DNA from 2 places in the Neptunomonas sp. CHC150 genome. Region 1 is predicted to be linked to the other one. Evidence: riboswitches for the same ligand, from Rfam matches in the RefSeq annotation. Region 1 holds a riboswitch; the other holds the start of a gene.
The links. Region 1 has a riboswitch for cobalamin ahead of OW491_RS08300 (TonB-dependent receptor). Riboswitches for the same ligand answer to the same signal wherever they lie in the genome.
Positions count from the first base shown of each region.

Region 2: another riboswitch for cobalamin. It lies ahead of OW491_RS05635 (cobaltochelatase subunit CobN); the one in region 1 lies ahead of OW491_RS08300 (TonB-dependent receptor).

Region 1 is NZ_JAPNXU010000006.1:476,389-486,899, reverse strand. It holds gene cobO (cob(I)yrinic acid a,c-diamide adenosyltransferase) at 1-300, opposite strand, end outside; gene OW491_RS08305 (hypothetical protein) at 293-895, opposite strand; gene OW491_RS08300 (TonB-dependent receptor) at 913-2,727, opposite strand; cobalamin riboswitch at 2,876-3,096, opposite strand; gene OW491_RS08295 (sigma 54-interacting transcriptional regulator) at 3,253-4,659, shown strand; gene OW491_RS08290 (hypothetical protein) at 4,656-6,278, opposite strand; gene OW491_RS08285 (hypothetical protein) at 6,295-7,566, opposite strand; gene OW491_RS08280 (hypothetical protein) at 7,563-8,132, opposite strand; gene OW491_RS08275 (hypothetical protein) at 8,137-8,358, opposite strand; gene OW491_RS08270 (hypothetical protein) at 8,383-9,024, opposite strand; gene OW491_RS08265 (DMT family transporter) at 9,235-10,095, opposite strand; gene OW491_RS08260 (insulinase family protein) at 10,200-10,511, opposite strand, start outside.
Region 2 is NZ_JAPNXU010000005.1:254,067-264,577, reverse strand. It holds gene OW491_RS05655 (TRAP transporter small permease subunit) at 1-507, opposite strand, end outside; gene OW491_RS05650 (TRAP transporter substrate-binding protein) at 620-1,633, opposite strand; gene OW491_RS05645 (DASS family sodium-coupled anion symporter) at 1,939-3,282, opposite strand; gene OW491_RS05640 (2-hydroxyacid dehydrogenase) at 3,485-4,432, shown strand; cobalamin riboswitch at 4,506-4,702, shown strand; gene OW491_RS05635 (cobaltochelatase subunit CobN) at 4,821-9,182, shown strand; gene OW491_RS05630 (MotA/TolQ/ExbB proton channel family protein) at 9,187-9,630, shown strand; gene OW491_RS05625 (DUF2149 domain-containing protein) at 9,627-9,929, shown strand; gene OW491_RS05620 (sulfite exporter TauE/SafE family protein) at 9,933-10,511, opposite strand, start outside.

The DNA.
Region 1 (10,511 bases):
GACGTGGTATTCAACTTCATCAAAGCGGCGAAAGAACGCTTCCTCTCCTGTGCTGTAAGAGCCTTTTATAAACTGTACGACTCCCACCTGCATTCCATGACCCAATGCACGAGCCACCATACCAAAGCCAGAACTACTTTTACCCTTACCGTTTCCAGTCAATACTAGGCAGACGCCTTTATCTTGGTCAGCACGGGCAATGGATTCATCAATAACCGCTTTTTTGCGCTGCATACGGGCTTTATAACGCGCCTCTTTGTCATCAATCGCATCGGCATTATGAGGCTTGTTTTCATTCATGAGAGAATCCAAAACGGCTGCCTAAACGACGTAACTCGAAGCTAATAACATGCACACAAGCTGCCATAGCAATGTAAAATGCTAAGCTTTCCAATCGACGTGGCGTGTAAGCAACCATGCGCTCCACAAACTCAGCCATAGTAGGATTCGCGAACTGTCCAGAAAATAAATAATAGCTGCCACTCGAAATTAATTGCGCCAATACCAGACCACATACCATTGCCATCGTTAGACGCAAGATACCAACCGCATTTAATGTCATTTTTTGTGCAAACCAACGGCCGGCCAACCACAGAGACGCATATGCGGGGATCAAGGCGACGTAAGATGGAGTGATGCAGTCAGCGATTGATGCACCTGAAGCTAATGAAGATAGATCCAGTAACACCGCCGATGCCATGTAAAAGGTGAATGACCAATGCGACCTCAGGTATATCCCCGCAATAAAGAATACAGCCCACGATGCGCTAGGTAGCGCATCTACACTTGCAAAATGCTGCCCACGAGTCACCGCCATCAATACCAGCAACGCAAAGCCAATCATTAATTGAGGCAATGAAATTTTATCGAATGAAAGTCGATCTCTGATAACCATAACAATAGCTCCTGCAGTTATTTAGGCTGATAAGCGACAGTCAATAAGAACTGACGATCTGGCTGGTTGTAGCCTGAAACAGTTTCGTACTCTTTATCAAATACGTTACTCACCTTGGCACGCACACTAAGACTCTTTGATACCGCATAACCAAGACGTAAATCTGTGGTTGCAAAGCCTCCTAGACGCACTGTGTTCGATGCATTATTAAAACGACGATTTTCTGCATGCAAATCAGCACCTAATGAGAATGAACCAAACTGTCGATCCACACTTACGTTTGCGATACGTGATGGACGACGCTGTAAATCATTACCTTTGTTATCGCCAGCCTGGTTTTCAGTGTCGAGGAAAGTCAAATTACCTGTTAGAACCCAATCGGCTAGGGTATAGACGGCTGTAAGCTCAACACCACGAATGCGGGCTTTCTCAGTATTTTCTGGCGAATAAACCCAACCACCTTGGTCCACCCAAGTAATTAAGTTTTTATAGCGAGTCTCGTAGATAGCAGCACTTAACGTAAGGGCATCAAACTCAGCCTGTAAGCCTACCTCTAGATTTTTAGATTTTTCAGGGGATAAATCAGGGTTACCGTAAGAGTAATCGCCAGCGTAGTACAGATCGTTGAAAGAAGGAGCGCTAAAGGCAGTGCCATAACTTACATAGGTACGTAAAGCATCATTCCACTGATACCCCCAAGCAACACTGCCTGTATTATGGTTACCAAAAGACTCATTACGATCATGACGAAGGCTAAACTGGAAATCATTTTGACCCGACATTAACAAATATTGCGCAAAAAGGCCTCGATTAAAGCGTGAGTCTTTATCATAAGCTGTTGTAGTACGCACTTGATCACGCTGAATATCCCCTCCTAACGTTAGAACGTTTTCACCCAATTGGATATTGTTCTGGACAGTCAAGGTGTCACGAGTGGTTTTAAATTGGCTGTCAAACGCACTGCCCGCGTAATCTTTATTATCGTCAGTTGAACGGCCTAAAGTTGCTTGCAGATCCCAATAATCGGTCAATTGCACATCCGCGTTAACACCTACTACGCGCGTAATGATCTCCGTCGTATCGGCGGAATAACCATCATATTGGTTTTCAGAATCCGTTAGTGTGTAAAAAGCGCCTAACTCCACATTCTCAGTCGCCTGAAAACCGGCTCTTAACTCTACGCCATTGGTTTTATAGCCGTCATCATCAGGTGCGGCGCCATTGGACGTAGCATCAAACCCATTGGTTATTTCACGGGATAAATTGGCATTAAACCAAGCGTTATCGTCACCGCCGCTCAGGTTGATCGTTCCTGCACGCGTGCTGTCACTCCCTACAGAAGCCGATAAACCAACGGTTAGCTCTCCCTCACCACGACGTGTGAAGATCTGAATCACACCGCCCGCCGCATCAGAACCGTAGAGCGAAGAACGTGGTCCACGAACAATCTCTATACGCTCGACTTGGGCTAAATTAACTTCTTCAAATGAAAAAGAGCCTAAAGTTGCAGAGCCAACACGAACACCATCAACCAAAACTAATAATTGGTCTGAAGCTGCACCGCGAACAAACACACTAGAGCTTTTACCACGGCCACCGCTATTGGTAACAGATATGCCTGCCTGCTTTACCAATAACTCTTTAATAGTTAGCGCTTGTGATTGTTCAATGTCATCGCGCGTAATAACAGACACAGACGCCAACGCTTGATCAGCAGTTTGTGCATATCGAGAAGCGGTTACTTGCACCGCTTCTAAGGACGTTGTTTCAGCGGAAGCCAGTGTAGAAGAACAGCAAGCAAGGGCTAATAAAGAACGATTAAAGCTTTTCATGTGAAAGGTGTTTTCCTGTGCTCGCCCGCCGCGAGCTTGTCTAATATTCGGGTGAGGCAGACAAAAGGAAATGGGAACAACAGCATAAGTGACGACAGCGGATCTATCGTAACGTTAAATGACTGTCGTAACGATAGCCCTCCGCTATGCCGACGTATGTATTTTAGGCCGGTCTCCGGACTTTTAGGCTGAGGGCTTGCCTCGGTTTTTTACGCCTTCCCATGTCAAAAACACAGTGGCCTTTGTAAAAAACAAACCTAATTACCGTTGCGGGGGCAGTGTAGGCATTGTCACTCAAGCGAGAGACGCACCAACTTCCCGTTTAAAACGCAATAAATCCATTGCGTTACCTAAAACAGAATCAATTTTAGAGACACATACGCTATGGGTCAATTGAAGTTAGTAAAACCGTGATTAAAGTTTTATGCCATATGACTCACTCGTTTTAGCTATACCACTTTTTCAAACAGACGTTTAACGTGGGTGCACATAAAAACACAGGGAATGTTTTATTAAGAGGTCAATATGGAATTTACAATTGGGTGCTTAAGCGACCCTAAAGACTACGCCAACATGGAAACGGCCATTGCCAACTTCACACACGCAGATGACAGCTTTATGGTTACAAAAAACCTATCTTGTCGTCACCCAGGCGTTGTCATAGCCAAAACCAAAGATCAGCTCAAGCACTTCCAAGCAGAGGTATTAAACCTAACCACAGCAACACCTTTCGTACCACGCTTTTTGGCCATAAAACCAGAATTGTTGGCTTCGATCACTCAAGAGCACCTAACAACCTTTAGCGATATTTTACCTTGCGACTCGTTCAAGGAACTATGCCAGAAAATAGTTTGCCGCTTGCAACGCACATACGCCGTTAAGCAATGCATTAACCAATCGAAATACAGCTACTTTGTCCATGGTATTAGCGACGCTTGGCAAAAAACATTATTTGAGCTAACTGAAGCCGCACTGTTCTCATCCAGCCCTATACTCATTACCGGGGCTAACGGTACGGGTAAAGAATTGGCCGCTCAATGGATCAACGACGTATCGCTTCAGGCTCCGCCGCCGTCTTCATCAAGCACTTCTACCTCAGCCAAAACACTCACAACAGTAGATTGCACCGGTTTATCGAAAGAACTAATGGGTTCCGAACTCTTTGGCCATGCAAAAGGGGCGTTCACTGGGGCACATTATAACCGTGAAGGAGCCTTAGATCTTGCTAACAATGGCACCCTATTTTTAGATGAAATTGGTGAAATGGATATCCCTTTGCAAGCCGGATTATTGAGGGTCCTGCAAGAAGGCACCTACAAACCAGTGGGCAGCAACACGTGGAAACGATCTAACTTTCGTTTAATTTCAGCAACGAACAGGAACCTATTTGAACAACAAAAAACCGGTCAATTTCGACAAGACTTATACTACCGACTGTCTGGCTGGGAATGTAAGTTACCTTCTCTTCAAGAGAGGCTAGCAGACATCGTACCCTTGGCTCGTCTTTTTATAGAAAATGCTACAAAGAAAAAAATCACTTTAGATAGCTGTGTAGAGTCATTCTTATTAACCCGAGAGTACCCAGGGAACATTCGGGAGTTAAAACACCTGTGCGAGCGTATCGCCAATCGCTTTGTAGGAGGTGAACGCATCACCTTAGCTGATATCCCCTGCTCGGATCTAAAAGACTTCTTTAACCCAGAACACAACCAATTAATGCAACTTGATAACCTAGTCGAAATGGCTGTTTTTTCAGGGATCAATTTAAAAGCACTACAGCAGCGGGTCAACGATACGGCGAAGGCCGTGGCTATAAAGCATTATGACGGCAATTTAAAAGCCGCCGCCAAAATACTCGGTGTGCATGAGCGTACCTTACAATTACATAAGGCACGCTCAAAGTCTGATATGGCGAGTAATAATGCATGCTAAGCCGATTGCTTATAAATCGCGGCAGACGGGTTATCGCTCATACGTGGATCGTTATCCAGTATATCAATGCCTGTTACCGCTCTGTACGAATGCATATACCCTTGAATCGACTCTCGCCAATAGGTCGCCCAGCTACCCGCCACACTGCTTTGCTTCACTTGGCTCCAATTGATATTACGGATTGAAACCATCAATTGCTCACCAAAATTCGCCAGGTTAACAAAATGCTGCATACTATGGTTTGGCCAACCTTGTATACGCTTCATGTGCTCTACTCTGTCCATCCAGCCCTCTGATTGAGGCACCATCAAGCGACCATTTAAAAACTCTCTCATTTCAGGACGCGCCATAATCCATTGCATCATCAGCATTTCTTTTCGTGCAACCGTAGGCAAATCGCCAAATTGATTATGCGCGCCTTCTGCTAACTTAATATGCACGTCATAAATAGCATTCATGACTGGGAATGGATCAGCACGCACGGTGACATCATCGGTTTGTCGGTGGAACTCTGACGCTATGTGTAGCAACTTATGAAACTCACCCAGAAAACCAACTCGACTATCTGCGGGCCGAAGCTTAGGTACAGCGGTCCCTTGTAGCTGGATGCCATAGTGGTGATCGTATTCATAAGCACGCCTTACCAAACTGAGACGCTTACCTTCATTTTGAATAAAGCCCCAAATAAGGTTATTGAGCGGGCGCAATGGGTCTATCTCCAAATGCGCTAATGGGTCTGGCCCTTGTTTTACACTGCTTCTATTTTGAAAGCGTAATGCAATTCGATTAAAGGCCTGCATAAGAAGGCTTTCTTCGATCCAGTAAGACCAAATTAACTCAATAGGACAAAATGCCAGTGGCTTGAGATGCTGACGGCCTAATTGCAACCGAGAGCCTGAGCATTCATCTTGCCGCGACTCAACCTGCCAATCCGGTAATTTACTATCAACAATATGTTGTAAATAATCGCCATGTTTTGGCGCTTCATGATCGAATATTCGCTCGTACATGAACTTTTCGGTAATGCTATCTAATAACTCATAAGAATTTACACCGTAGTTATTAAACAACTGGCTGTGTTCATCTATCGTCGTTTGATGTGCGCCATTAATAGCACAGCTTGAATTGGCAAGTTCCTTATCGACATAAGCTAAAAAGTTAGCAAAACCAATATTAACGGTGACGTTTTGAATACTAGCCCACATAGCTTCATGCTCATCCGTCATAAAATCATGCGAGGTAATGGCAACAGTTGGAATACTCTCCTGTTTATTATAATGGGCCTCTGTGTCAGCCGTGGCTTGTGTATGTTCATCTAATTCATACATAATTACGGGGCTGTTTACATCATCCAGCCCAACTAGCCGCTGTGTAACACGAACAGGTACACCCTCTCGCAAAAAATCAATTTTCAGCTGCCCATCCCCAGCGGCTTGCAATGCATCAAACGCAATCAGAAAGTGTCCTTTCTCATCACTTACATCGGATTGCGGCACTTGCGGTTTAGCCGCGTTAACTATATGAGAAACGACCTGTACCTGGCTAACAGGCTGTCCATTTCTATCTACGATACAGCCTTTACATAAAGGCGCTTTACTACTTTTTCCTGTAGGTGACATAGTTATTTCTCCTTAATTATGCGGCCTTTAACAGCTGCATTTTCTTGCTCGGATTTCCATTTAGCGCCCAATGCTGAAGCAAGCGATGCAATAGTTCGGACTCTTCATGGCTATCAATTTCACCATCCGCTCTTGCTTGGCCTAGCACTGAAAAAACACGCGTAGGGGCTGCCTGAAACATCCCACTTGGGTCTAGCTGCCATCGTTTGTATATCGATCGAGACTGCGACGTTGGCAAGGCAAAAAAACCTTGCTTTAAGTGAGTTTGATGACTGTCAAAGAGGCGACAAAGTAGCCGTATAAAGGCGGGCATTTCTTCAAGTAATGCAGAAAACAGACGAGGCTCTTTAGATCGGCTCATCGGGTATCTTGCAAACCAGCATTGGCGAAGCCTTCTCCATTGCGGATCAGGAAACAAGACCTCACCTATCGCTAAATTCAACATAACCCTAATCCAAGGGATAGGATGTGGATCACGCGAATCCTTGCGATACACAAGCGCATCCGGTAGAGAGATCACCGACATCAAACCCAGACTGGCAGCCACCCCTAAGCGGCTGATCGCCCAAAAGTCAGCTAGAATTTCAGATCGCCACTTAACCCAATGCTTTACCGTTTGGGGGACAAGGTGAGAATGGTCATGTAACGATTGAGCCAGCGATGTTAACAACCCCAACATGACGGCAGACTGATGCCCAACTTCATGATACAGAGAACCAGCTATCCCCGTTCCGACCATTCGCTCACGAGGTATTCTGACCAAACCTACCGGATTTAATGAACCGCCCGGTAATTTTGTATGAGCTCTACGGATAGCAGCCCCGTGACCTCGGTCTAAATAACTCAACAAAATGGGTGCCGGAGTCTCTTTCGGCAGCCCCAGTGCATCTTGAGCAGCTACATCTAAACCCGCTAACCAGCGATCATACTGGTGCTCACTTCGTTGCGTTAATACGTCCGCAAAAATATCAATTTGCTCAAGAACAGCATTAAAATGCAGTCGTAAATTGACAAATTGTTGATTAGCGCGAGCAATAACGCGTTTAGAAGACAAATGACGCACCGAATCCATCTGCTCTAACTCTTGAAGTAAAACGACCAGAGTTTGATTCAGCTCTCTTTTTTGCTTAAGTAGATGCGAGTCGATCACAGATAGCGCTTTTGGGTAAGGCAACGCAGCGCGTGTCATTGGAATGGTGAGGCTTAGCGGCTGCAAACGCTCTAAGCGAGTTTGCAGCGCTAAGACTTCATCCCTAATGAGACGCAGTGTCATCGTAACGGTATTCACCGCCCCACTCCTGATAAGACTACCTGCCCATTTTGACGATACCAGCGCCCTGATTGGCGCTGCCGACCACCCTGGCGACGTATGCGTGATTGTAATAATCGTTGAATTTTTAGAGGTGTATTAATATCGGGTCGTTCGCTGATAGTCCCTAACGTTTGAGTGACAGCATTGACGACTTTAGTAGCAGACTCAAAATCAAGTTCTGCGTCCAACTCATTGAAAAGGCCTGATATTTTGTCTTTCAGAAAATGATATGTCGGCTCAATATCGTCATAGTGATGCGTCACAGTCTTGGCTATCTTTTCGTATTTGGGTTTACCTGTCGCAACGCTAGCAATGGTCCCCACCAAAGGGATTGCCTTCTTAGCAACCGCATCAATACTTTTCTTTTGCTTATCAGTAATGGAACGCCCTAGCTTTTTCGCACCCCACTGAATCAGACTGCCCAATGCGTAATCTAACTCCCCTTCTTCAGCAGCCTTCACTAACATGGCCGCCGCCTTTTTGCTTTGACTAGGCGTCAAATAATAATGTGAATCCTCGGTCACTCGGTTTAGTGTATGCATCGCTCTATTCCTTGTTTTTTACTGGGCCGTCATGCATGCAACAAGCTGCATCAATCAAAATTATTTGATTGTCACGCCTTACCCATCGCCCACTTCTGGGTTGCTGCTTCGCATTCACCGGCTTAGGTACAGACTTCCTTTTTGTGTCAGCTATGCTGTGCTGACTGGACTCCATTGGGCCTTCTTCGTTAATCAGCGGTGCTGACGACAGGTCGACATCGTGCATGGTTCACCTCATCTAATAAGTAGATTACAAGCCTTGAATCACAATATTCCCGCCACGGCGATACCAGCGTCCTTTGGTCGCAATAGCTCGATTGGAACGAGTTCGGTTTGATAACCCACGAGAAGCTTGCTGTGAGGCAGGGAGTTTTTTGAACGCTTGCTTTACAGCCACTTGAGCCGCTTGTTTAGGCGGTAGCTGCGTTTGCAAAGCAGGAAGTTTGTTAGCAGCGGACTTAGCGAGTTTTACGACCTGACGCGCAGTTTCAAGATCCATTTCTTGATCCTGGAACTCCATCTCTAGATTAGAAGCGACGGCACTGGCTAACTGCCCACCAATAGCGCCTCCTATGCCTGGAGCTATCGCATTACCTAGCATGGCACCAGCCGTTGGCAATGCACTTTTTGCAACACCTTTCAACGTACCTAATAGGGCTTTACCAGCACGAGACTTCACAAACCCCTTCGCTGACTTAATGAGCTTAGAGAAAAAATAATCGAGTTCGGCTTCATCGCTGATTTCTAACAATTCAGCCGCCAACTCCATTTCATTGTCTAACTCATCCTCCATAAATCCATCAAATTCGTCATCCAGCTCATCGTCAAACTCATCGTCCATTTCGCTATCGTGATAGCCTGACATTTCGTAATCCATTTCTTCATCAAACATGACGTTGTCTCCATTTAGAATGTTGTTAACTGTGGTGAGTAACAAGCAAGCTATCGCGAAGAACATGCCAATTAAGAAAAATTACTTTTAAATCAGATAATTGGATAAAAAAAGAAAAAGATTCAGTTTTTATGGGGCAGGATTAGCGAAATCCGTTTCGCTAACTATGATAGATTTTTCGCTTAAAGCGAAAACCGTATCGGAGCAGAGTTACAAGGTTTTTGCTCTACTTTGCATAGCAACAAAACCAGCAATCACAATTAAAATAACACCAAGCCACGTATGTATTGCCACTGATTCATCCCATATCCACCACCCAAATAAAGTCGCAAACAGAATAGATCCATAAGTGAAGGGCCCTAGTTGTCCGGCCGGCGCATAAGCATAGCCTTTACTCAGCATTAGTTGCGCAGCTGTTGATGTCATAGCTAACACTAATAACCAGATAAATTGATGCCAGTTGGGCATAACCCAAACAATTGCCGCCGGGACAGCCGCAAGCATGGTGCTAAATAGCGCAAAGTAAAAAACGATACGCTGAGGGCTTTCAGACAGCACCATACGCCTAACGGTAACTTTTGCTAACGCTCCCAACATTGCACCTAACACGGCGACTAAGACAGCAAGATTAAAATCACTGCCATGAGGGTTAAGCACAATATAAACGCCGACAAAACCAATCAAAATGGCATAAATAGCGTAGCGACTAATGCGCTCGTTAAGCCACCAAAATGCGAAAAAAGGTACAAAAAAAGGCGAGGTTTGCTTTAGCAAGGCGGCTTGCGCTAAGGGTAGATGCCCCCATGCGTAATACAAACAGCTCATGGCTGAGACCCCAACAGCGGCACGCATAAAATGATAACGTAGTAATTGGGTTCTTATAGCCTGATTACCGTGCTTTAAAAACCAGGGTATCAGCAGAACCAATCCAAACGCATTACGGAAGAAGACTATAACTTCTGTGGGCAGATCACCACTGATCTGCTTAATAACCATGCCCGATAATACAAGAAAGAGTTCAGACCCTAGTATAAGCAAGGCTCCCGTTAGTAATCTTTTATCGAGCATCATATCCGGCCATAAAAAAGCACTCTAGATGAGTGCTTTAAAATACAATCTAAGGGTGTATCAGGGCGCTTTTGGCAAACCCCGATAGCCCCCAAACGGCAATTGATTTAAATAGCGATTATTTCGAATTGATCCGAAAACGGCTTCGCTTTTTCAGCGCTAGTCACAGCCGTCAAGCTCGCATGATCACCCGTTAGGTAAGTGCTAGCCACACGCTTGAGATCATCAATAGTCACTTGCAAAATGCGTTGGCGAAATGCTTTTCTATGCTCAGCATCGCGCCCAAACAAATTACTGTGATAATCGCCTTTGGCTTCTCCGGCTGGAGAGCCTGGTTTATCAATCGAACTCACTACGCCCAATATTGCTTCTTCTAAGCGGCTGTAATCGTGATCAGTGCTAAGCAACCAGTCGATTGA
Region 2 (10,511 bases), on a different contig from region 1:
AAACATAACGCAAACAACGACCAGAATGACGGCCTTTAACAGGGAAGGAAATGCAGGGTCCCATGCCGATCCTGATGTCTCAAGGCGGATATCGCCAAAGGGTGTTACCCAGCTGCTGTATGTGATTTCCCAAGCGCCGTAGACCAGCATGCCGGTGAAAGCCAGGCCTGCAAGGTGGTGGAAAATGTTTAGATAATGGCGCGTACGTTCGGAAACTTGGTCGTATATAAGCACAACGCGTACGTGTTTATTATTAGCTAGAGCATATGCTCCGCCTACAACAAATAATGACCCGCCAATAAACGAAGCGCTTTCATGCACCCACATAGTGGGGGCGTTGAAGATGTAACGCATCACAATTTCATAGAATGAAATGGCAACAGTAAAGATAAACAATAGGCTAAGTAGGTTACCAATACGAAGGATAAGGCGGTCAAGAAGGTTTCTGCCTTGTTCATCGTCGGGCGAGTGATCGGGCGTGCCACCCAGATGATCTGTCGATTGCATAAAAACTCCAACAAAACAGAGCTAGGCCTGTTTATCTAGGCTGGTTAGTCGAGGTAAGGAGGAAGACGTTTATGGGCCTAAGAAGACCCATAAACCGTACTAGTAACGCAAATTAAAGCAGGCCATTCTCTTTCAGGTATGTAGAGATGGAGTTGTAGACTTTTTCAGCGTTAGGAGACTTTTGTGCATAAATTTCCCACTGAGACTGGGCGATAGCACGGAATTTTTTACGCTCTTGTGCTGACCAGTCGTGAATGGTGATTTCAGAATTAGCTTGTGCTTCTTTTACCGCTAGCTGGTCGGCTATACGCAATTGGGTTGTAATATCTTGTGCAAAATCGCGTACCGACATGGTTAAAATTTCTTGAAGATCCGCTGGCAATTTATCCCATTTCTTTTGGCTAACCGAAATATCGATCAATGGCAAAGAATGGAAACCGGGCTGTACTGGGTGAGTTGCTACATCGTTCATGCCGGCTTTTTGGTTTGTTGAGAATACCGTGTAGTCGGCGGCATCAATAACGCCTTTGCTTAATCCAGTAAATACTTCGGAGCCTGGTAAGTTAACCGGAGACGCACCCGCTGCAGCAAAGACTTGTTGTACTAAGCCCTCTGGTGCCCGCAGTTTGAGGCCTTTTAAATCTTCTACACCGTTCAAAGGCACTTTAGAAACAAACGACTCAACGCCGGTTGTTGAGCCGCCGACAAATTTAACGCCATAGGGTGCGTAAAGGTCAGTCATTACTTGGTAGCCACCGCCATAGTTAATGTACTGTAGTAGCTGAGATGTATCTGACCAGGCGCCAACTGTATTACCAATAAGACCAAACGCTGGGTCTTTACCTGAGAAGTAACCCGTCGCTGTTACGTGACCATCGAGTATGCCCATCTTAATCGCGTCTAATGTTTCAGTGTGTTTAACTACACTGCCTACAGGGAGTAGTTCAATATCAAGGCGCCCACCAGACAGCGCTTCTACGCGATCAGCCCACTCTTGTTGAACTTGATAGTTTTTATCACCTGATGGATCAGATGACTGAATTTTAAAGGTAAAGTCAGCCGCCTGTGCGGTTACAGAAACCAAGCCCGCCAAGGCTGTTGTTAGAAGCGCTTTTGAGAAATTCATTAAATCAGTTCCTATGTTTATTTTTTTCGGGACTTTTAGTCAGCGACCGGAAGTGTATCCGAGCACTACCGCGTAACGCCTTGATGCGATGCTAGTCAGGATCGTGTTAAAGCTATGTTACCGGTAACAATGTAAATGTTACTGGTAACTTTGGCGCATAACAAGCCTTTTATACGTCTAAATAGGTTAGTTGGCTAATTTTTGAACACGCCGAAAAGGCGAGTTTTCATGCAAGTTATTGAAAAAAAAGGGGCATGCTTTAAAAAAGCAAACCCCTTCACAGGCGTAAAAGAATAACTGGTTGCTTACCAGAATAAGTAAGCAAAAGCGGTGATAACACAAATACAAATGATGTTTAGCACCATGCCTACGCGCATCATTTCGCTCTGCTTAATATAGCCAAGACCAAAGACAATGGCGTTAGGTGGCGTGGCTACCGGAAGCATGAAGGCACACGAAGCAGAAATCGCAATAATGGCTGATAAGATCACAGGAGAAATCCCCATGCTATCGGCGATCGCTGCGAAAACCGGAATGAGGATAGCGGCACTCGCTGTGTTACTGGCAAATTCTGTCAACATCACAACGAAAGCCGTAATAGTCAGTAATGATACTAAAATACCGGCATGGTCTAGCAAGTGAGACAAGCTTTGCGCAAGAAACTCACTTGCGCCTGTCGCTTTAAGAACGCCACTTAAGCAAATGCCCCCACCGAATAAGATGAGCACGCCCCAGTCAGTACTTTTCTCAATGGTTTTCCATTCAACAACACGTGATGCACACAGCAAGATGATGGCGGATATGGCAATAACAGTATCAAGGCTTGCAATACCACCCAGTGCTTTATTGAGAGGGCCGCTAAATATCCAGCTGAGTACAGCCAACCCAAAAATGATAATGGTTAGAATGCGGCTGCGGGTCCATTCGATGTTGGTCGATTGTTGCTCAAAACGGTAACTGAGGTTTGGTTTTGTTAACAAGTATAAGATGGCGACGGCCATCGGAAGTAGGATCAACGTAATAGGTAGGCCTAGTTGCATCCACTGTGAAAAGTTTAATTTAGCTTCGGCGGCGGCTATTGCGTTGGGAGGGCTACCAACAATAGTGGCAATACCTCCAATGCTGGCGCAGTATGCAATGCCCAGCAGAATAAAAAGAAAAGTAGGGCGGTCTTTTTCCCCATCCAGTTTGTTCATTATCCCTAACACTAAGGGCAGCATCATAGCGGTGGTTGCTGTATTACTGATCCACATTGATAGGCCTGCAGTAACGGCAAAAAGCATCAACACAGCGACACTCATCCGACCTTTTGCGATAGCGACCACTTTATTAGCAATAGCTTTGTCTAGCTCTTGATGATGCAGAGCGGCGGCTAATGCAAAGCCTCCCAAAAACAAAAAGATGATGGGGTTAGCAAAGCTAACTAGAGCTTCAGAGGCTTTAAAAACGCCAGTCGCTATGGCCAGCAAAGGTACTAATAACGCTGTAACGCTCACATGCAATGCTTCGGTTAACCAGAGAATGGCCACAAAAACTAAAATGCTGAGTCCTTTAACAACATTAGCCTCAAATGGCAGTGTGTTAAGGAGAATTACGAACAGGGCAATGTCGGCTAATAGAATTAGCAAATGTCGCGAATTAATTGTCATAGGGATTCCGGCTCAGGAAAGAAGTGTCTGTAATTTGTGCTGTGCATTATACATTCCAATCTGACCGTAAGAATAACAATTGGTTTAGGTGAACAGTCTTTTTCCCAAAGTGATTAAGGCGGTGAGAGCTTGTTCTTTTATGTATGATGTATTACTTTTTATTTGTCTATGCCTTAATCACAACTGCGTTAGGAAGCCTCTCATGAAATCGATCCATGTATTGTTAGTTTGGCCGAACCGTCCAGAGCAAATGGCAATGCTAGATGACGCATATCATCTCCATCGCTATGACTTGGCTAGCGAGGAGGGCAGGGTAAGCATGCTGGATGAATTTGGTGATCAAATACGTGCGGTGGTAACCACGCATGGCGGTGGGCTTGAAAAGTCATTAATTGATCGTTTGCCCAATCTAGAAATTGTGGCTTGCAGTAGTGTTGGTCTAGATACTTTATGTGTTGATGAGTGCAAAGCTCGTGGCATTCAGGTAACCAATACACCGAATGTGCTGACTGATGATGTAGCCGATATGGCATTGCTACTTCTGCTCGCTACCGTTAGGCGTTTAGTGCCCGGTATTCATTGGGTGCACAGTGGAGATTGGGTCAATAAAGGCATGATGCCGCTGAACACTTCCGTTTATGGTAAAACCGTTGGGATAGTAGGGTTAGGGCGTATTGGTAAAGCCATCGCGCATCGTGCTCAAGCCTTTGGTATGAAGGTTTGCTATTACGGACGTCGTCAATCCCCCGATGTGGATTACACCTATTACGATACTATTGAGGCGCTCGCGCATGATGTCGACATTCTCATGCCTGCCATTCCTGGCGGAGAGAGCACCGAAGGTTTGATTAGCAAGCCAGTACTGAAAGCGCTGGGGCCTCAAGGCTACTTCATTAACATCGCCCGCGGGAGTGTGGTCGATGAAAACGCATTGGTTGAACTACTCTGCGCTGGTCAGCTAGCGGGAGCGGGCTTGGATGTGTTTGCAGACGAACCGCATGTGCCCGAGGCTCTGCTTGCGTTAGATAATGTCGTTTTACAACCTCACTGCTCCAGTGGAACTTATGAAACACGTGGTCGTATGGCGCAATTGGTTGTGGATAACTTAGCCGCACACTTTGCAGGCAAGGCCCTTATAACGCCGGTTTGAGTCATTTGTAGTGGTTCGTAAAAGCATGAGACCTGAGGCTAGGGTGATTCAAAAGCCCTATCTACCTGTGCTATCGTTGCACCGCTTTGCAGGTCTCTTGCGTAAAGAGCATCAAAAAGGAATTCGTTTAAACGAAGCTGTCCCCGCAACTGTATACGGGTAGCGATTCATCACAGCATTGGCTGATGATCACTGAGGTTTGCCTTGGGAAGGTCGATGAATTGCAATGATCCGTGAGCCAGAATACTTGCCTGCAAGCATAACTATTTCTGATAGCCGGGGCGTGCCATCAAGGAGTGATCTGCGTTACGGCGGTTTATGCATGGCATAAGTTGTTTTTCTGCGTTTGTCTTTCCTCACCTCGGTTATCACTGGATCGGGGTGTGTCGTGATCAAGCTGTTTTCATTATGTGTTTTGTTGTGTCTTACTTTACCGGCTTATGCCGCGTCCTTATTGGCGATTACGTCGGCGGCTAATGTGCCTGAGCTGGTGTCGGGGGCGCATCGATTTTTAAAAGCGCAGCCGAGTGATCAAGTAATTATCCGTTCGACTGATCAGTGGAAACAATTGTCTCGCCATGAGCAAGCCTCATTATTATCTAACGCGGATATCGTGTTTGCCGCAGGCGTGTTTGGAGAGCCTGTTGCTCGGCTTCAGGCCGCGTTGGATGCGGGTGAGATGCGTTCATTTGTTGCACTACATAGTGATCGCTCCTTGGTGCTGCAATCCCATATTATGGGCCGACGCTTATTAAACAATGATGCAGATTTAGATGCGTTAATGGGGCACCCCAGTTTGGATCAAAGCCCAATGGAGTGGATGACTCAGCACGTAGCAAAACATCGCAATGCTCAAGAATGGCTGCAGGCACGGCTTTTTTGGTTAGGGCGTGATAGCTATAACATGGAAGGGCTGTTTTATCACTTATCGCATTTAGCGACGCAGAAGCAGGTAGATGAAGCAACACGTTTTCTACCTCATTTAATCTCACCGATTCGATTAGTGTATCAAGGCGAAACGACCGACTATCGCACGTTTGATATGAGTGTAAAGCCGCGTTGGGTCGTGGTAATGGATTATGAAACAGGTGATCGTCAAGGGGATAAATCGGTTAATGAGGCAATGTGTACCGCCATCGAGCAGCGTGATTCAAGTCTAGGGTGCTTATCTCTGTTGGCCAGCTGGGGAGACGCGAGTGTGGCCGCACTAGAATGGTTGACCGAGCACGACTCGTCCTTGGCTGCCATTATTAGTTTGCAGAGTTTTGTGATGGGCGGTAGTACAGGACGGGAGCAAGCCTCTCAACTTTTATCTCAATTGAATGTGCCTGTTATTGCCGCGCTGCGCTTAAATGATATGAGCGAACAGGCATGGCGCTTATCAGAGGAAGGCTTGCCGTGGGACTCGGTGCATTACCGAGTAGCTATGCCTGAGTTACAAGGGATTGGGCAGTCCATTATAGTGGCGGCGAAAGGTGCCGAGAGGGTTGATCAGCAAACAGGTGCTGCACTGGCAGTGATAACGCCCATTAAGGGGCAGATTGATATCCTAGCCCAACGGGTTGAGCGTTGGAGTCATTTGCAACAAACAGCGAATGCCGATAAAAAAATAGCCATTATTTATTACAACCACCCGCCTGGGCGCCATAATATTGGTGCCGATAACCTAAATGTGCCTGAGTCTCTTTTTGGAATACTGTCGTCGCTAAAAGCGGCTGGGTATCAGACCGGTGAATTACCTGAGAATGCGGAGGCGCTGCTTGATCTTCTACAAGAGCAAGGTGTTAATTTACCCGAAGATGGTGAGGCGCTGCGCACCATGGCAACCAAGGTTGCAACGGTATCTCCGGATCAGTACAGCACTTGGTTCTCAAGTTTGCCAGAGTCCCTTCAGAACGAAATGCAGTACGGCCCTCTAGGGTATTTGCACAGCGCGTTTAAGCAAGCACAGCAGCTAGAAAATTCTGAAACCGGACGGCAGATGATGCGTCGGGTGATTAGTGATTTAAAACATGCCGTAGAAGGTGCTGATCATAAGGGGCGCGAGCGGGTGCTAAGCTTGCTGAATCAGTTGGAGGCAATATACGAAACGCCTGAGCTAACGGATAAAGTCTGGCACAGCGCGAAAGAGTACATCGATGCTATTGTTGAGCAACAAATAGAAGGCATTCGCGGTTGGGGCGCGCCACCCGGTAACGTAATGGTGTCTGGTGGTCAGCTTGTGTTACCTGGGCTTCAATTTGGCAATGTCTTTATCGGGCCGCAACCTCCACGAGGGTGGGAGCTTAACGAGGAGCTACTGCATGCTAATCTGTCGTTTCCTCCTCCCCACCAATATCTCGCTTTTTATCAATGGTTGCAGAAAGAGTTTAAAGCTGATGCGCTTGTGCATGTTGGGCGTCACTCTACGTATGAGTTTTTGCCAAGGCATCGCGTTGGCATGAGCCCAGAAGATTACCCTGCCGCTATTGTCGATGACCTTCCCAGTGTATACCCCTACATCGTGGATGGTGTTGGGGAAGGCATACAAGCTAAACGCCGTGGTCAGGCCATTATGGTTGACCATCTAACACCTCCGCTAGATAGCACGGAGCTATACGATCAATTACTGGCGTTACGTCAATTGATTGAAAGTTACGAAGCGGCCCCGGATACGGCTGTTGCCATGCGCCAGCGAGCGATTGCAGAGGTACGTGCGCTGGTGGCTCAACTGCATTTGGAAGATGAGCTGACAGCTAGCATGGCTGGCGAATTAACAGTACGGGGTTTAACTCGCTTTGATGAAGTGGATGACACCTTATTAGTCCATGAGGTAGGGCATTATCTAACCGGGCTGCAAGAATCCTTTATGCCACTGGGTTTGCATCGATTTGGTCAAGCATGGAGCGCTGAAGCTGTGGATACCATGTTGGCTTCGATGGGGCAGCAGTCATCGTTAGCCGATAACGTGCGTACTCAACTAAAGGCTTCGCCTGCGGCGGAAATGAGCGCCTTATTAGCAGGTTTATCCGGTGAATTTATTGAGCCAGGTAAAGGTAATGACCCCATACGAACGCCTGAAGTGCTGCCAACTGGACGTAACTTTTTTGCGCTTGACGGTAGCCTTATTCCCACGAAGTTAGGTTATCAGGTGGGCGTTACCTTAGCGCAAAAAGCGAATCAACAAGAAGGGATAGCTCACATGGATCAAGATGCGGACAGCATCGTACTGTGGGCTTCCGATGTGGTGCGTGATGAGGGCGCACTAATTGCCTTCGGATTGGATCGCTTAGGTATCAAGCCCGTATGGAACAGTCGCGGTATTGTTAAAGGGTTAGCGCGCGTAGATTTAAATACGGCATCTAATAACCCTGATCGATCTCCCCGTATCCGTCACGATATCGTATTCACCACATCAGGCTTGTTTCGTGACTTATACGGTGCGCAAATTATGTGGTTAGAACAAGCGGTGCTGATGGCTCTTGATGCTTCGGCAAACACTATCCGCAGCCAATATCCCGCTCTCGATTATGCCCTCACAACAGCGCTTGCGCCGTTAGGAGACTTACAGCAGCCAGGTGATGATCCGCTATCCCGTAATCGATTGGCGGCACGTTGGGTGCGTGATGCACAAGCAGCCTTAAATCAAGGTATGCCCGTTGAGCAAGCGGCTGTTCAAGCCACCTATCGAATTTTTGGTACGGCTCCCGGTGCTTATGGCGCCGGTATAAATCGGCTGGTTGAGCGCTCGGGAGCATGGCAAGACAGGCAGGAGCTTGCGAGTACTTACTTACTCCGTATGGGCCATGTTTATGGTAGAAACCTGCAGGGGAAAGCCAAACAATCCTTGTTTAAGCAGCGGCTACAAACCGTTGGGCAAACCTACCTTGGCCGTGCCAGTAACCTCTATGGTCTTATTGATAACAACGATGCTTTCGATTACCTCGGAGGTTTGAATTTAGCCGTCGAGACATTCTCAGGGCAGATACCAAAGGGGTTTGTACTGTCCCATGCGGATAGCCAAAATATTCAGGTAGAACCGCTACAAGTGGCTTTGTTGTCTGAGTTACGAGGACGCTTTTTAAACCCTCAATGGATCGAACCGCTGATGCAGGAAGGCTACGCCGGAGCGCGTACTATGGGCAGTGAGTTTATTGAATACCTTTGGGGATGGCAGGTGACTAGCCCTGATTTGATAAAAAGCTGGGCATGGGACGAAGTAAAGCGTGTTTATATTGATGATGGGTTGGAGCTAGAACTGGATACCTTTCTATCGCAAGGTCAAAACGCGCACGTTAAGTCCAATATGTTGGCTGTTATGTTGGTAGCTGCACACAAAGAGTTTTGGCAAGCCGATCAAGAAACCATAACCCAGTTGGCGAATGAGTTTACCGACCTCGTTTTGGAAAATGGTTTACCTGGCAGCGGGCATACTAGCCCTAGCCATCCCATGTTTGGTTGGTTAGAGAGCTATGTTGAACCGGCTAGCTATCAAAAATTACAGGCATTACTCACAAAAGCACAAACGGAATTAGCGCCTCAAGCGCAGGCTTCCGTTAATATCGCTAGCCGCATCACCGAGGTCGATATCAGTACAACAGAGGCTCAAAAAGGCGCTAAAAATTCACAAACGTCCCAAAAAGAAGACCACATCATTACAGAAAGTGATGCGCTTTATTTTGGCTTATTTGCAGCGACGTTATTAATGTTGTGGGGGTACTGGCGCGGAAGCCGTTCTGGCATGCCCAAACCTACCTCACGGAGGGACTGAGGTTATGATGAGTTCGTATTCCATTGGGCTAATGCATCAACTGGTTGCTTTACTTTTAGAGCCCGTTATATGGGGATTACTGGCTTTGACGGCCTTGGCCGTGGTTGAGCTAGGAATGTTACCTGCCGAGCGTTATAAGGGTATTCCTCGTTTTATCAAACAAAAAAACGCAGAGAGCTTAGAGGTGATAGCGATCAAGCGTATAGAACGCAGCGACTTTATTGCCCGCATAGCGCCTATGCTAGGTCTAATGGGAACGCTTATTCCGCTGGGGCCGGGGTTATCAGCTTTGGGTAACGGGGAGCTGGATATACTGACTACCGCGATGAGTGTTGCTTTTGATACCACAGTGCTCGGCTTGTTGGTGGGTGTGGTGGGCTTTGTGATCGGGCGGCTTAGACGTCGCTGGTATGATCAAGCCCTTACACAGTTGGAAGCACGGTCATGAGCCGACGCTGGAACCGTGGTCGCTTTGATCAAGGCGATAATGAACCGTTGGGCCCCATGTCTAATTTAGTTGATCTGATGTTAGTGTTTGCTTGTGGGCTTATCGCTGCCCTCATCGCGTTGAGCGATCAATTGCAGGCGCATTTTAACCCGCAGGATAAAACGCAACAAACGATAACATCCGGTAAAGAACTGCCCAACTTACCCTCAGGTAGCGCCAATGGCGCCGCCGGTTATGAGTCGGTCGGGCAGGTGTATCGTGATCCAAAAACGGGCCAACTGATTTTGATTGGGGAGTGATGCTTACCACAACTCAACCGCCTGCCAAATCAACCTCAAAGCCATGAGCGTTAGTATCCAGTTCAGTATCAGACTGAAGTGTTTGTCTTGAACGCGTTTTAGCACTCGTAAGCCTATATATGTGCCGATGGCACCGCTGATGATCATAGCGATTAATAGCGGTAGCCATGCGGTAATATTGATACCGGCTTCCTCAAATACAGCGATTTTAAGAACGTGTTGTAATGACATAGCCGCTGCAAAGGTCGCGACAGTTTTAAAACGGTCACTGTAGATTTGCTTCAGAAAAGCACCGACTAACGGCCCCGTAGCACCCACAAATAGTGAGATAAATGTTGTTACACCACCCGCGAACACCGTACCCCAAGAGCCAAGTATGAGCTTAGGGAGTTTCGGCCCCCAGCAGAGGTAGAGAATAAAGCTGGCGATGGTCAGGTACATAACGGCGGGGGGTAATGCTACCAATACATAATGCCCGATAAACGCGCCTACTAAGGCACCGGGTAAAAAGCGTGCAATTAACCCCCAGTCGATATGGCGCCAGCTCATGGTCGCGCGGCCTGCGTTTGAACCCAGTTGAAC